4 regions of the Priestia sp. YIM B13486 genome follow, and region 3 is predicted to be linked to each of the others. Evidence: riboswitches for the same ligand, from Rfam matches in the RefSeq annotation. Region 3 holds a riboswitch; each other region holds the start of a gene.
What was found. Region 3 has a riboswitch for cobalamin ahead of ACFX4G_RS20105 (HoxN/HupN/NixA family nickel/cobalt transporter). Riboswitches for the same ligand answer to the same signal wherever they lie in the genome.
Positions count from the first base shown of each region.

Region 1 (3,105 bases), on a different contig from region 3:
ATCACATCTGGCTGGGCTGTTGGAATTTGAAGTTTGATTTGATGGTCAGGTGTATACTCCATCGTACCTTTTTCACCAACAACTTCTGCTAGTGTTGTCATTTGAACAGGCGTGAATTTCTTATTGGCAAGTCCTGGACTAACCGCGACTTCGAAAATTGACTGTATTGGCTGGTGTACGACCCCAGAAGTGGTTTCACCTAAAATTGCTTGAAGCGCTTCTTCTGCAAGAGCTCGTGAAGTTGCTGTTTCTTCTGGTTTGGTCTGAACTGCTTCAATTGCTGAAGCTGTTTGCTCTACAGTCTCTTCTTGATCGAGAGCCCATGGTTCTGCTTCTTTTCGAAGTCGCTGATGCGGTCTTAGCGGCTGCTCCGTTTGGTTGAGGGTATATTTCCGCTGATACCCGCGTGGTGTAATCATTAAATCGTCGTAAAAGAACGTAGATGAATTTCCGACAACAACGGTAGTCAGCATGCCTATTTCATGGTTTAACATGTCTTTTAAGTTAGTCATTACGATTTCTTCACGGTCACGATAAGCGCTTTTCACAAGACCAACAGGCGTATCAGGAGAACGGTACTTTAATAGAATCCTTTGCGCTTCAACAATTTGTCTTGTTCGTCTTCCGCTCTTTGGGTTGTAAAAAGCCACTACAAAATCTGCTTGTGCAGCTGCTTCAATTCTTTTTTCGATTAGATCCCACGGCGTAAGGTGGTCACTTAAACTAATCGTACAAGCATCGTGCATCACGGGCGCTCCAAGGAGAGATGCGCATGAATTGATAGCCGAAATGCCAGGAATTACTTCCAGCTCTACGCCCGTTTCTTTTTTCCAGCCTTTTTCAATCAACACTTCATATACAAGGCCTGCCATTCCGTATACTCCTGCATCTCCGCTCGAAATGACAGCTACGGTTTTTCCTGCTTCGGCTTGCTTTACAGCTTCCTGTGCACGGCTTACTTCTTCGGTCATTCCCGTACTAATAATTTGCTGATTCGTTAACAGTCCTTGAATTAATTCCACATAGGTTTTGTAACCGATGATCATATCACTTTCTTGAATGGCTTCTCTTGCTCGCTGTGTAATATGTTCAAAGCTCCCCGGCCCAAATCCAATAACTAACAGTTTACCTTTCATGCTAGCTCCTCCTTTATGCGTTACTTTTTACTTTGTCAATTCCTTCTATGGAGTCACTGTTTTCCGGAGAAACGAAACCATTTTGATCATATTCATAAATAAGCGATTCCTTTACACTGCAGCCTCCTGCTAAATGCTCTTCGACAATCCGGTGAGCCACGGTTTCAGTGACCTGCTTGTACCAATCTCCTGAAGGATAGACGATAGCTACAGGAGCATCTTTGCATCGTCCGTTACAGCGCGTACGCGTTGTATGAACCGTTTCATCCAAATCCAGTTCCGTCACTTTATTTCGAATAGCTTGTGTGGCTTCTTCTCCACCTTTTCTCATACAGCTGCTTCCATTACAAATCAATACGTGATGTTTTGTTCCGTTTAAGTTCCACGTCGTCACACTCATTCGCTCCTTTACTAAAAAAAGCGCCTCTATCAATGATAGAGGCGCAGAAAATTCAAACTAAGTTTTTGCACTTCCACCTATATCCCGTAGGGTAAGCTTCGCATTAGAAAAAGGCTGGTTTCCTGACTTCGATTCATCACTTGATTGCGCCTTCCCAAATACAGTGGCATATGCAATCAGCTCCTCTTCACAGTGGCGGGTACCGCGCTGGCTTCACACCAGACTTCCCATTTAACGCAATGTGAACATTGCGCACCTTTTTTGCACGATATGTAGTTTTTCGATACGAGAAAAACCCGCTTCGCTAATATGCGAGCGGGTAAAACGTCAGAATAAGAGTGTACACGAATGCCACTTTAAGCCAACGTTTCCCTTCCCGCTCCCCGGAGAAATAGAAACTTCACAATAAAGACAGGTCTCCTGACTTGTGTATCATTCTACTTGAGAACCTTCCCGTGATTTTTTCACAGTGGTTATACTCGTTCGTCCACACTTACAGTTGCGGGGGCAGTACTGGTCTTTCACCAGTTTCCCTATTAAGCCTTCTTGGCATCTTTACTGTTGCTGTTTGATATATATGAACCTTTTAAACTATCAGAATAATAGAAGTAACTACCATATCATAGCGTACATTTTTTTTTATTTCAACTCTATTCTTTTCGGAAGATACAAGCACCTATAAAAAAACAAGAGCATAAAGTCAGCTCTTGTTTTTTCATTATATAGCTACTAATGTTAAATGAGGATCATTATAATACACCACTTCTGAAAGAACTTTACAGCCATTTGTTTTGGCAAAAGCTTCTCTCGCCTGCTTTTCAGTTTCAAATTCAAACATTTTCATTTCTTTTCCAGCATATACCGTCAGTACCCACATGAAAAGATTCGCCTCCGATTATTGTAGTGATCGCTATATCCACATTATGCCGAAACCATTTCCTTTTGAAAACCCATTCTACAAAACTTGTCACAAGAAACTTTTAAAAATTTAAAAACATTTTAACTTCTGTAAATGAACAAAATGTACAAAAGGTTTAAGCAATATTATACCTCTTTAAAAAGGTGCTTTTTTAACCAACTGTTGCTTCACCAGTAAAAAATATATAGTATTTATTAAAAAAAGAAGCCGGACAGCCGGCTTCTTTTTTAGGAAAGGAAAGTACAGACATCACAATCTCATCCTGCTCTTTATTTTGCATAAAAATACACTAATTAAATATTGCTTTCTTAAAGCAGAACCATGTTCGATTGCACATAGTGATAAAGAAGCTTATACGTATGGTTTAATGAATCTTGATGCGTTCTCTCAAACGCATGAGAAGAATCAATTCCTGGACCAATTAAGCCGTGTACGATATCGTGTCCGGCACGAATAGCAGCAGAAGCATCTGATCCGTAAAACGGATAAATATCTAATTTGTACTGAATATCATGCTGCTTAGCTAGCTCCACCAAATGCTTTCTCAAACCGTAATGATATGGGCCGCTTGAATCTTTTACACAAATAGACACGGTGTATTCATCGGTAGATTGTCCATCTCCCATAGCACCCATATCAACCGCTAAGTA
Region 1 is NZ_JBHZOZ010000007.1:120,782-123,886, forward strand. Features, by position in the region: gene cobJ (precorrin-3B C(17)-methyltransferase) at 1-1,136, opposite strand, end outside; gene ACFX4G_RS18840 ((2Fe-2S) ferredoxin domain-containing protein) at 1,150-1,530, opposite strand; cobalamin riboswitch at 1,632-1,811, opposite strand; cobalamin riboswitch at 1,930-2,108, opposite strand; gene ACFX4G_RS18845 (hypothetical protein) at 2,255-2,413, opposite strand; gene ACFX4G_RS18850 (M42 family metallopeptidase) at 2,764-3,105, opposite strand, start outside.
Region 1: another riboswitch for cobalamin. It lies ahead of ACFX4G_RS18840 ((2Fe-2S) ferredoxin domain-containing protein); the one in region 3 lies ahead of ACFX4G_RS20105 (HoxN/HupN/NixA family nickel/cobalt transporter).

Region 2 (3,105 bases), on a different contig from region 3:
TGTGCTGTATGGGATTTGTATGCAAAGCGGCAAAATAAGCCGTTATCTGAAGTAATTGGCGGAGTAAGGCCTGCTGTAGAAGCTGGAGTGGTAGTTGGCTTAAATGACATTTCTGTAATGAAAGAACAAATAAAGACTTACATGAAAGATGGCTATAAGCGCTTTAAAGTGAAAATTAAGCCGGGTGCTGACTATGAGCTACTGAAACAAATTCGAGATGAATTTCCAAGCATTCCTCTTATGGCTGATGCCAATTCGGCCTATACGTTAAGCGATAGTGATTCATTGAAGAAACTAGATGAATTGAATTTAATGATGATCGAACAGCCGTTAAGTTCTGATGATATCCTTGATCATCGATTGTTACAAAAGCAAATAAAGACGCCAATTTGCTTAGATGAAAGTATTGTGAGCTATGAAGATGCACGTCATGCAATCGAACAAGAAAGCTGTAAGATTATCAATGTGAAAATCGGGCGAGTTGGCGGAATGTCCGTAGCAAAGCAAATTCATAATTTATGCGCCCAGCATGGTGTAAAACTTTGGGTTGGAGGAATGTTAGAAGCAGGGATTTCACGAGCTCATAACCTTGCCCTTGCCACACTGCCTTCTTTCACGATACCAGGTGATATTTCTGCGTCGTCTCGCTATTGGGAAAAAGATATTATTAAGCCCGAAGTAGAGGTAGAAGCCGGAGTAATAAAGGTGAAGGGAAAACCGGGGATAGGATACGATATTGATAAAAAGTTTATCAAAACAATCACAGCATTTGAAAAAGAATACAAATAATTAACAACCGTTTTTTGATGAAAAACGGTTTTTTTTATTGAGGTTGTCAATGTTTAGTAGAAAAATAGGACAAATTTTTTAAAAAGAGCACATTGTTCCATCAAGCGTGTCAAAACATGTTATGATGGAATAGTTTGATGAAAAAAGTCGAAGAGTTTTATCGTAAAAAACAAAATTATTTTTGAAAATAGGTTGATAGTTTTCTAAGTTGTCCTATATAATGTGTTTATAACATAACACAATATGTTGTTTTGAAATCCATAATAAAATACTATATTTTGTGTTTTCCAGTGAAAAAGGTGTCTGATAAAAAGACTTAAAAGGGAATTTGGTGAAAATCCAAAGCTGTCCCCGCAACTGTGAATGCTGATGAAATAAGGAAATCCACTGTGAGTAAACATCATGGGAAGGCCTTAAAGTAAAAAGAAGCATAAGTCAGGAGACCTGCCTTTTTTATGTCGTTTTATCTTCTTCGGGAGGTGAGAGGGTAGAGCGAGGATTGAGAAAAGACTTAGTGTCTTCTTCTATCTTCGTTCTATTCGCTCACCGAGGTACGGTGAGCGATTTTTTATTTTGAAGTGAAGAGAGGAGCCATATTTATGGTGAATACATTAAAGCCTACAATTCTACATGAATTAACTGCATATATTGAACGTTTAAAAAAAGAATTTACGCAGCTTGATTTTTCTTTTTATGAGGAAAAGGTTATTCAAACTGTTACAGTAAAGGAAAATATGACGGACGAAAAGGTTGCAAACGTCCTAATTTTGGCAGCCTTAGAGCGTATTTCAATGGAAGAACCCGATTGGACGTACGTAGCGGCAGACGTCTACTTAAACGAACTATATCGAAAAGCTGCGGACAACCGAGGTTACGATAAAAAAGAGAAATACGGGTCGTTTTATCAGCTTATTCAAGAACTAACAAAAATCGGCATTTATAATAAGCAGCTATTAAAAACATATACAGAAGAAGAAATTAATGAAATTGCTTCAGTCATTATTCCTGAACGCGATCGTTTATTTACATACATTGGATTGTTGACATTAGCAGATCGCTATTTAGCGACATCACATGATAAGCGCGTATACGAATTACCGCAAGAACGTTTTCTTATCATTGCTATGACGCTGATGTCTCAAGAAAAGAAAGAAAATCGAACAGCATTAGTAAAAGAAGCGTACTGGGCGCTGTCTAGTCTATATATGACGGTTGCCACACCAACACTTTCAAACGCAGGAAAGAGCTACGGACAGCTATCTAGCTGCTTTATTGATACGATTGATGACAGCTTACGCGGTATTTATGATAGCAATACAGATTTGGCCACGCTTAGTAAAAATGGAGGCGGAATTGGTGTCTACCTCGGTCATATTAGAAGCCGAGGAAGTGATATAAAAGGTTTTAAAGGCGTATCATCAGGAACAATTCCATGGATGAAACAGCTAAATAATACGGCTGTAAGTGTCGATCAGCTAGGTCAACGACAAGGAGCTATTGCCGTATATTTAGACGTATGGCACAAAGACATCTTTTCATTCTTAGACGCGCGTTTGAACAATGGTGACGAACGTCAGCGCACGCATGATTTATTCACTGGCGTATGTTTGCCAGATTTGTTTATGGAAAAAGTAGAGGCACGTGAAGACTGGCACTTATTCGATCCTCACGAAGTTCGTACGCTGATGGGCTACTCGTTAGAAGATTTTTATGATGAAGAAGAAGGCAGCGGTTCGTTCCGCACTCGTTACGCTGAGTGTGCAAATAATGAACAGCTTTCAAGAGAAACAGTACCTGCTATTGAAATCTTCAAGCGCATTATGCTTTCCCAGCTTGAAACCGGAACGCCTTATATGTTTTATCGTGATACGGTTAACCGAGCTAATCAAAACCGCCACGAGGGCATGATCTACTGCAGCAACTTATGTACAGAAATTACGCAAAACCAAAGCACAACGGTCGTAACAGAGGAAATTACGGAAGACGGAAAAATTATTATTACAAAGAATCCGGGCGATTTTGTTGTATGTAATCTTTCTTCTATCAACTTAGCGAGAGCCGTAACTGAAGATGTGCTTGAACGTTTAATTCCAATTCAAGTACGCATGCTTGATAACGTTATTGAGTTAAATGATTTGCCAGTACTTCAAGCAAAACTAACAAATCAAAAGTACCGCGCAGTAGGACTTGGCACATTTGGTTGGAACCATCTGCTTGCCTTAAAGAAAATAGCATGGGAAACAGATGAAGCGGTAGCATATTGCGATGAATTGTACGAGCAAATTGCTTACTTAACCGTACAGGCAAGCATGAACT
Region 2 is NZ_JBHZOZ010000001.1:815,421-818,525, reverse strand. Features, by position in the region: gene menC (o-succinylbenzoate synthase) at 1-789, shown strand, start outside; cobalamin riboswitch at 1,070-1,255, shown strand; gene ACFX4G_RS04145 (ribonucleoside-diphosphate reductase subunit alpha) at 1,389-3,105, shown strand, end outside.
Region 2: another riboswitch for cobalamin. It lies ahead of ACFX4G_RS04145 (ribonucleoside-diphosphate reductase subunit alpha); the one in region 3 lies ahead of ACFX4G_RS20105 (HoxN/HupN/NixA family nickel/cobalt transporter).

Region 3 (3,105 bases):
AACAGTTTTTCCGTACGTTGAGTCCCGAAGTTGAATACCATCACATGTACACAAAAGTGATGCTTCAAAAAGAAAGAAATATTCCTCTTATTATTCGCGAATTGATTCAATGCGGCATCGACATTTATCAAGTTCACGTCGAAGAACCTTCTTTAGAGGAAATCTTTTTGCAAAAAAATATTGTGGATCACTCACAGGTGAGTTAATGGGCGAAAGTCCGTTGGTTTACTACTCAGTCTGAATACATTATTTATAAATACCAGTTAGGAAGCTTCTGACAAAAACATGTTCATTTTCTCAAGAAACTGATAAGATAGCTAATGACATTTAAAAATAAGAAAGGATTTCGATTATGTTATCAGCTATTAATTCAGTAGATTATACCATCTTCCACGCGGTGAATCAGTATGCCTCACACGTAAAGCCTCTAGATTCGCTGATGGTATTCTTTGCAGATTATGCCCAGTATGTACTTATCGTTTTACTCGGCTTGTTTTTACTTATTAATAAAAACGGCAGCCGTGTTGTAGCATTTCAAGCTTTGTGTGCTTGTGCCACAGGAGTCATTATCAATAAAGTGATTAGTTTATTTGCTTATCGAGATCGTCCGTTTATCTCTCACCACGTGAATCAGCTTGTTGATCACGCCGCAAATTCTTCATTTCCAAGCGATCATGCTACATCTGCATTAGTTATCACTTTTACCATTTGGCTGCATTTCAAACGTTCAGGACGCATGTGGGTTGTCATGGGCGTACTCATTGCCTTTTCACGCGTATGGGTTGGCGTTCATTATCCATTCGATGTGTTAACAGGAGCCGTTTTAGGCTGCGTGCTGGCGCTGTTTATTCATTATGTTATTTTTAATACGAAACTGATGAGGTCCATTACCAACTTGTCTATTTTTCGAAAATCAGCTTATGACGAACAGTCTCAATATTATTAAGAAAAAGTCGCAAATACGCGGCTTTTTTTATTGGGAAATTTTTAATGTATTTAATACTTGTTTTTTAAAATTAAATTGTGTAAAATTAAATCACAGAAACGATAAATAAAAAACTTTTAATAAAATTAATGAAAAAGAGGAGAGGTTTATACATGAAAGCTTTATATGAAACAACAGTCGTTAACACAGGTGGAAGAACAGGAGAAGTTCACTCTTTAGATAACATCTTTAACTTAGACGTTGCAACACCTCCAGCGCTTGGTGGAGAAGCAACAACAGCAACAAACCCAGAGCAGCTGTTTGCAGCTGGATACAGTGCTTGTTTCAACAGCGCGTTAGAATTTATGTTGAAAAAACATAACGTAGAAATCAAAAGCAGTGAAGTAAAAGCTACTGTTCAGCTGCTTCCTGATAAAGCTGATCAAGGAGTGAAAATTGGAGTAGCGCTTGAAGCACATATCGAAGGCTTAGATTTAGAAACAGCGAAAAAATATGTAGACCTAGCTCATTCATACTGTCCGTATTCAAAAGCAATCAGCGGCAACGTAGACGTAACGGTAGAAGTAGTTTAATTGCTTTAAAAAGCCCTGCTAAGCATGTAAAGCTTAGCAGGGCTTTTTTATTTGAATTTTCTCTATTCATTTGTAAGCGGTACTAGTATAATGAGGAAGAAAATGAATCATTCGCACAGTTTAGGTGCTCTTACATAGCGTAAGAGGTAACAGGGAATCGAGTGCAAATCTCGAGCGGTCCAGCCACTGTAAGCAGGGAGTTTTCTATCTTATCGTCACTCAAAATGGGGAAGGCGGTAGAAAATGATGATCTCAAGCCAGGAGACCTACCTATTCTGTACACTTGACTCTTCTAGGAAAGAGGCGGTGTATCAAGGTACGCAGTGAGCAATTGCTGTTTATTTTCATATGCCGACACGGCCTCAATTTCTATAGAATTGAGGCTTTTTTACGTTTTATTTTAAAAAAAGGAGTGTAGGAAATGGAAGGTTTATCAGTTTTTTTACTTGTCTTTTTATTAGGAATCAGGCACGGATTGGATGCAGATCACTTAGCTTTTATTGATGGCCAGACCCGATATAATTGGAGAATGGGCAGCCGTTTTGCCCCGTGGGTTGGAACGCTGTTTTCACTAGGTCATGGAGGAATGGTGGCCGTCACGGCCGGGGTGCTGGGCGTGGTGATGAAGAATTTTACGTTTCCTTCATATTTCGATCATTTTGCATCTTGGGTATCCATTATCTCTCTCTTTCTGATTGGAACATTAAACACATATCATTTGCTTCGAACTAAAAATAAAGAAGAAGAGTTTCAGCTGAGCGGATTAAAAGGGAAGTTTATTCCGAAAATCGCAAAAGGAACAACGAATCCTTTTTTAATTATTCTTGTAGGGGCATTGTTCGCTTTAGCAGCCGAAACGGTCAGTCAAACGGCCGTGTGGTCTCTAGCTGCAGGGAACGCAGGCAAGTATACGCCGCTTTTGTTGGGACTAGTGTTTATGTTTGGCATGATGCTTACAGATACAATCGATTCGATGATTGTACATAAAATGGTGAATGAATCGAGTAAATTTGGACAATCTGCTTCCCGCTTGATGGGCTGGGTTATTGTTGTCCTCGCGTATGGTGTGTCGTTCTATTTAGCATTCACTTTCTTTAACCCATGGGCCGAAGTAAACTTTGAAATGGTTGGCGTTATTCTGTTTATTTTTTTAGTGTCTATGTTTGTTTTTGTGAGTGTGAAGTCAAAAGGGAAAAATATTAAAATAAATGTCAATTAGTCAAACGAAAGCTTTAATCTGTTGAAGATTGAAGCTTTTTTGTATGAATTTGTTGAAGTTTATGGCTATTTTCGGTCGGTTATGAATAAGTTAAAGTATTATCTGTATTTAAAGGATGGAAAATTGTCTGAAAACCATTATAATTAAGGATAATTTAAGGTCGTTATGTGAAACGTAGAACATAGTTATACGTAAAATAAATAAAAGCATTTAATGCAAGCAGCAGGGGTTGTTTGGAGGAGGAATTGATTTGAGTCAGGTAATGGTAGAACAAAGCGTGTTTAGTTATTTAAAAGAACACGAACAAGATATGCTTGAAGATTTAATTGGATTTGTGAAAAAAGAATCACCGTCCTACAGTAAAGAGT
Region 3 is NZ_JBHZOZ010000008.1:93,941-97,045, reverse strand. Features, by position in the region: gene ACFX4G_RS20120 (ABC transporter ATP-binding protein) at 1-206, shown strand, start outside; gene ACFX4G_RS20115 (undecaprenyl-diphosphatase) at 353-946, shown strand; gene ACFX4G_RS20110 (organic hydroperoxide resistance protein) at 1,099-1,518, shown strand; cobalamin riboswitch at 1,624-1,806, shown strand; gene ACFX4G_RS20105 (HoxN/HupN/NixA family nickel/cobalt transporter) at 1,940-2,737, shown strand; gene ACFX4G_RS20100 (M20 family metallopeptidase) at 2,967-3,105, shown strand, end outside.

Region 4 (3,105 bases), on a different contig from region 3:
GCAATTATCGCTTGTGTAATACTCATTTCTTCACCTCTTTCCCTTAAGTCCCTGCTCTAAGCTTATTTTCACCAGCTTAGCTACCGCTTGCCCTAAAGCGGTCATAGAGCCTGCATATTCATATAATGGTCCTTGCTGAGACGCTGCAACTGAGATGCTGTCCGTAGATGTTCCCGTAGCAATCGTCTTTGTAGCCGGATCTATGACGCCCAGCTGTGACAGCGTTTTTGTTTTAGCTTCTGTGGCCGCAATAAAAAGCTGTAAAAACGCTGCATCCGTAAGCGTACCTTCCACGAAAAAAAACATATTAATTGTACCAGGAGAGGAATAAAATGGGACAGCTTCGTCAGCTGTAATATCTACTGCGTTTCCTACTCCAGCCGTTATCACGGAAGCTACTCTTACTCCGTAGCCTTCATAACAGTAAACCGCTCTTTCTTTTAACCAAACGGCTGTCATCAACCCTACGATTTGCTCATGGCGCACATTTTCTTTCATCAAATATTGCTCATACTCCAAAGAAGGAGTATCTGAATAATAGTCTTTGTGAACAAATCGATTGTAAAAGGTGTCCGTTTCCGTAATGCCTGTTCCTAAAACCCCTGAGCTGTATGTTTTATAAGAAGTCTCGGTTTTCATGATTAAAAGCTCAGGCCTTTCTTCAATTTTAAGATGTGAAAAGGGACCAATCCCCTTTTCAATTCGAACTGGAATATGGTCCCTCTTCTTATTTATTGTACACCTCAGGGTATACTGCTTTTGCTAAGTCCTCTAAGCCATCTACAATACGAGGTCCTAAGCGATTGATTTTGTTTTGATCAACCTTCTCGATGTTACCCTCTTTTACAGCAGTCATGCTGCTCCAAGCGGGACGCTTCATAATCTCATTTTTGTCTGCATCATACGTTGCGATAATAACGTCAGGGTTTAACTTAACAACTTGCTCTTCAGAAAACTTAACCCAACCTTTTTCACTAGCTGCTACGTTATCAGCACCGATCATAGTAAGCATTTCGTTCATGAACGTACCTTTTCCTGTTGTATAAATCTCAGGAGCTCCTGATACCTCTATCCATACTTTTTTACGATCTTCTTTTGAAATCGTTTTTGCTTTTTTCTCAATTGAAGCTACTTTTTCTTTCATGTCTTTAATTGTTTGATTAGCTTCTTTTGTTTTACCTGTTAATTTACCGATTTGCGTAATAGAATCATAAACCGTATCAAACGTTGTTGAATCTTTTACAACAAATACCGGAATACCCGCACTTTCAATTTGTTTAAATACTTCATCCGAAACGCCCATACTTGAAGCGTGTGCCAGCACTAAATCAGGATTTAAAGCAATAACTTTTTCCGCATTAACGTTCATATCTCCTACCTGCGCTTTTTTCTTTACGCTTTTAGGATAATCATCGTTGCTTGTAACACCGACTAATTCTTTTTCAAGGCCAAGGGCATATACAATCTCCGTATTACTTGGCATTAAGGAAACAATTTTCTTAGGCTGTTTTTTCAACGTAATTTCTTTATCACGCGCGTCTTTTACCTTCACTGGAAATGCAGCTTGTGACGTTTGTGCCGTATCTTGCTTCGTTTTTTTATCACTGTTACTTTGGCTGCCTGCACCGCATGCAGCAAGTACGATGACTAACAGTGCAATAATGGAATACGAAAGCCATTTTTTCATCTAAATACTCCCCCTATATATTGTTCATTGTGAATACGAAACCTCCACGTTAAAGAAAAAGCAAATGATCATGCAAAAAGCAGCGCTATCCCGTTTTTCCGCTTTGACTATGTATACTGCTCGCCGGCAGCTTCAAAATAAAAAAGCTTTACTTTCAATTGAAAGCAAAGCAGGTAACGTCAAGATAAGCAGGAAAAGAATCCGTTCACTATACTTGATATGTATGTTCATTACCCTGCTTCACCCTTCCTCGAAGGTTTCACAGCTAACAATAAGGCAGGTCTCCTGACTTACGCACAAAGCGCTTACAGTGGCGGGACCGCGCTGGTTTTTCACCAGACTTCCCTTTTCACTCAATCTTTAAATTGAGACCTTATTGCTTTACGATTATTCACTTGTCCTAGTATACCCCACTCATGGAAAAATGGAAATAGCCATTCTCACAAAAAAAGCTGCGAGAATGCTCTCGCAGCTTAAGGGATTAAAGAGTTGCTAAAAATTCACGGACCGCTTCAGGCGTTTTAGCATTTGCACTGTGCAAGTGTGCAATTTTTTCACCGTTTTTATATACAAGAAGAGAAGGAATACCCATTACATTGTTTTCAGCAGAAAGTTCTTCAAACTCATCCTTGTCAATTTTAAACCATGCTTTATCTGTATTTTCATCAACGATTTCATCAATGAACATATCCAAACGTTTGCAATCAGGACACCACGTTGTCGTAAAAATCCCAACGCTTAGTGTTTCGTTCTTAATTTGTTCGCGAAATTGTTTTTCTTCCGTAAATTGTTTCATTGTGTTACCTCCAGCATCTATTCGTTCCTTCTCACTATTCTATGGTAAGAAGTCTGACTTCATTATAAACGATTTTTTTATCGTTGTGCTAATGTTTCAGCTTATTTAGACCCTAACGGTTTTAGACGTAAAAAAATGCTAGCTTAAAAAAGCTAACATTTCGAAATCGCAGAATGTTGTGTCTATTATCAGCTAAACCATTTAGGCGGCATGTTTCGGTTCCAATAAATTTTCCCTAAATCATAATGCTTCTGAAAATTATCTGCAGCCGCATGATAGTGAAAATTAAACCAGTATCCATCTTTTGGAGGATTTTCACGCCGTACATGAAATCGTATTAAGTCCTGACCGGTTTCCCGGTCATATACATGGAAAATCTTTTCACCGTAGCCAGCAGCAGGATGCTCGCTTATCTCGAGATTCTGAATTGACTGTTCACGTTCAGTGCCAATGTCGGTCAGCACTTCTTCAATTTTAGGTAACACTGCTTGACGAAATTCATCTTCAATGACAGGTCCAATTTTTGTTCCGAATTTTTCCACTGACTGTTTTTCAGCTGATTCCATTGCATACGTAACAAATGATGAAACGTCTTCATATTTTGGTTCTTCATATGGCAAAT
Region 4 is NZ_JBHZOZ010000002.1:205,620-208,724, reverse strand. Features, by position in the region: gene cbiB (adenosylcobinamide-phosphate synthase CbiB) at 1-26, opposite strand, end outside; gene ACFX4G_RS05245 (adenosylcobinamide amidohydrolase) at 31-639, opposite strand; gene ACFX4G_RS05240 (ABC transporter substrate-binding protein) at 728-1,687, opposite strand; cobalamin riboswitch at 1,946-2,078, opposite strand; gene ACFX4G_RS05235 (thioredoxin family protein) at 2,169-2,483, opposite strand; gene ACFX4G_RS05230 (YpjP family protein) at 2,672-3,105, opposite strand, start outside.
Region 4: another riboswitch for cobalamin. It lies ahead of ACFX4G_RS05240 (ABC transporter substrate-binding protein); the one in region 3 lies ahead of ACFX4G_RS20105 (HoxN/HupN/NixA family nickel/cobalt transporter).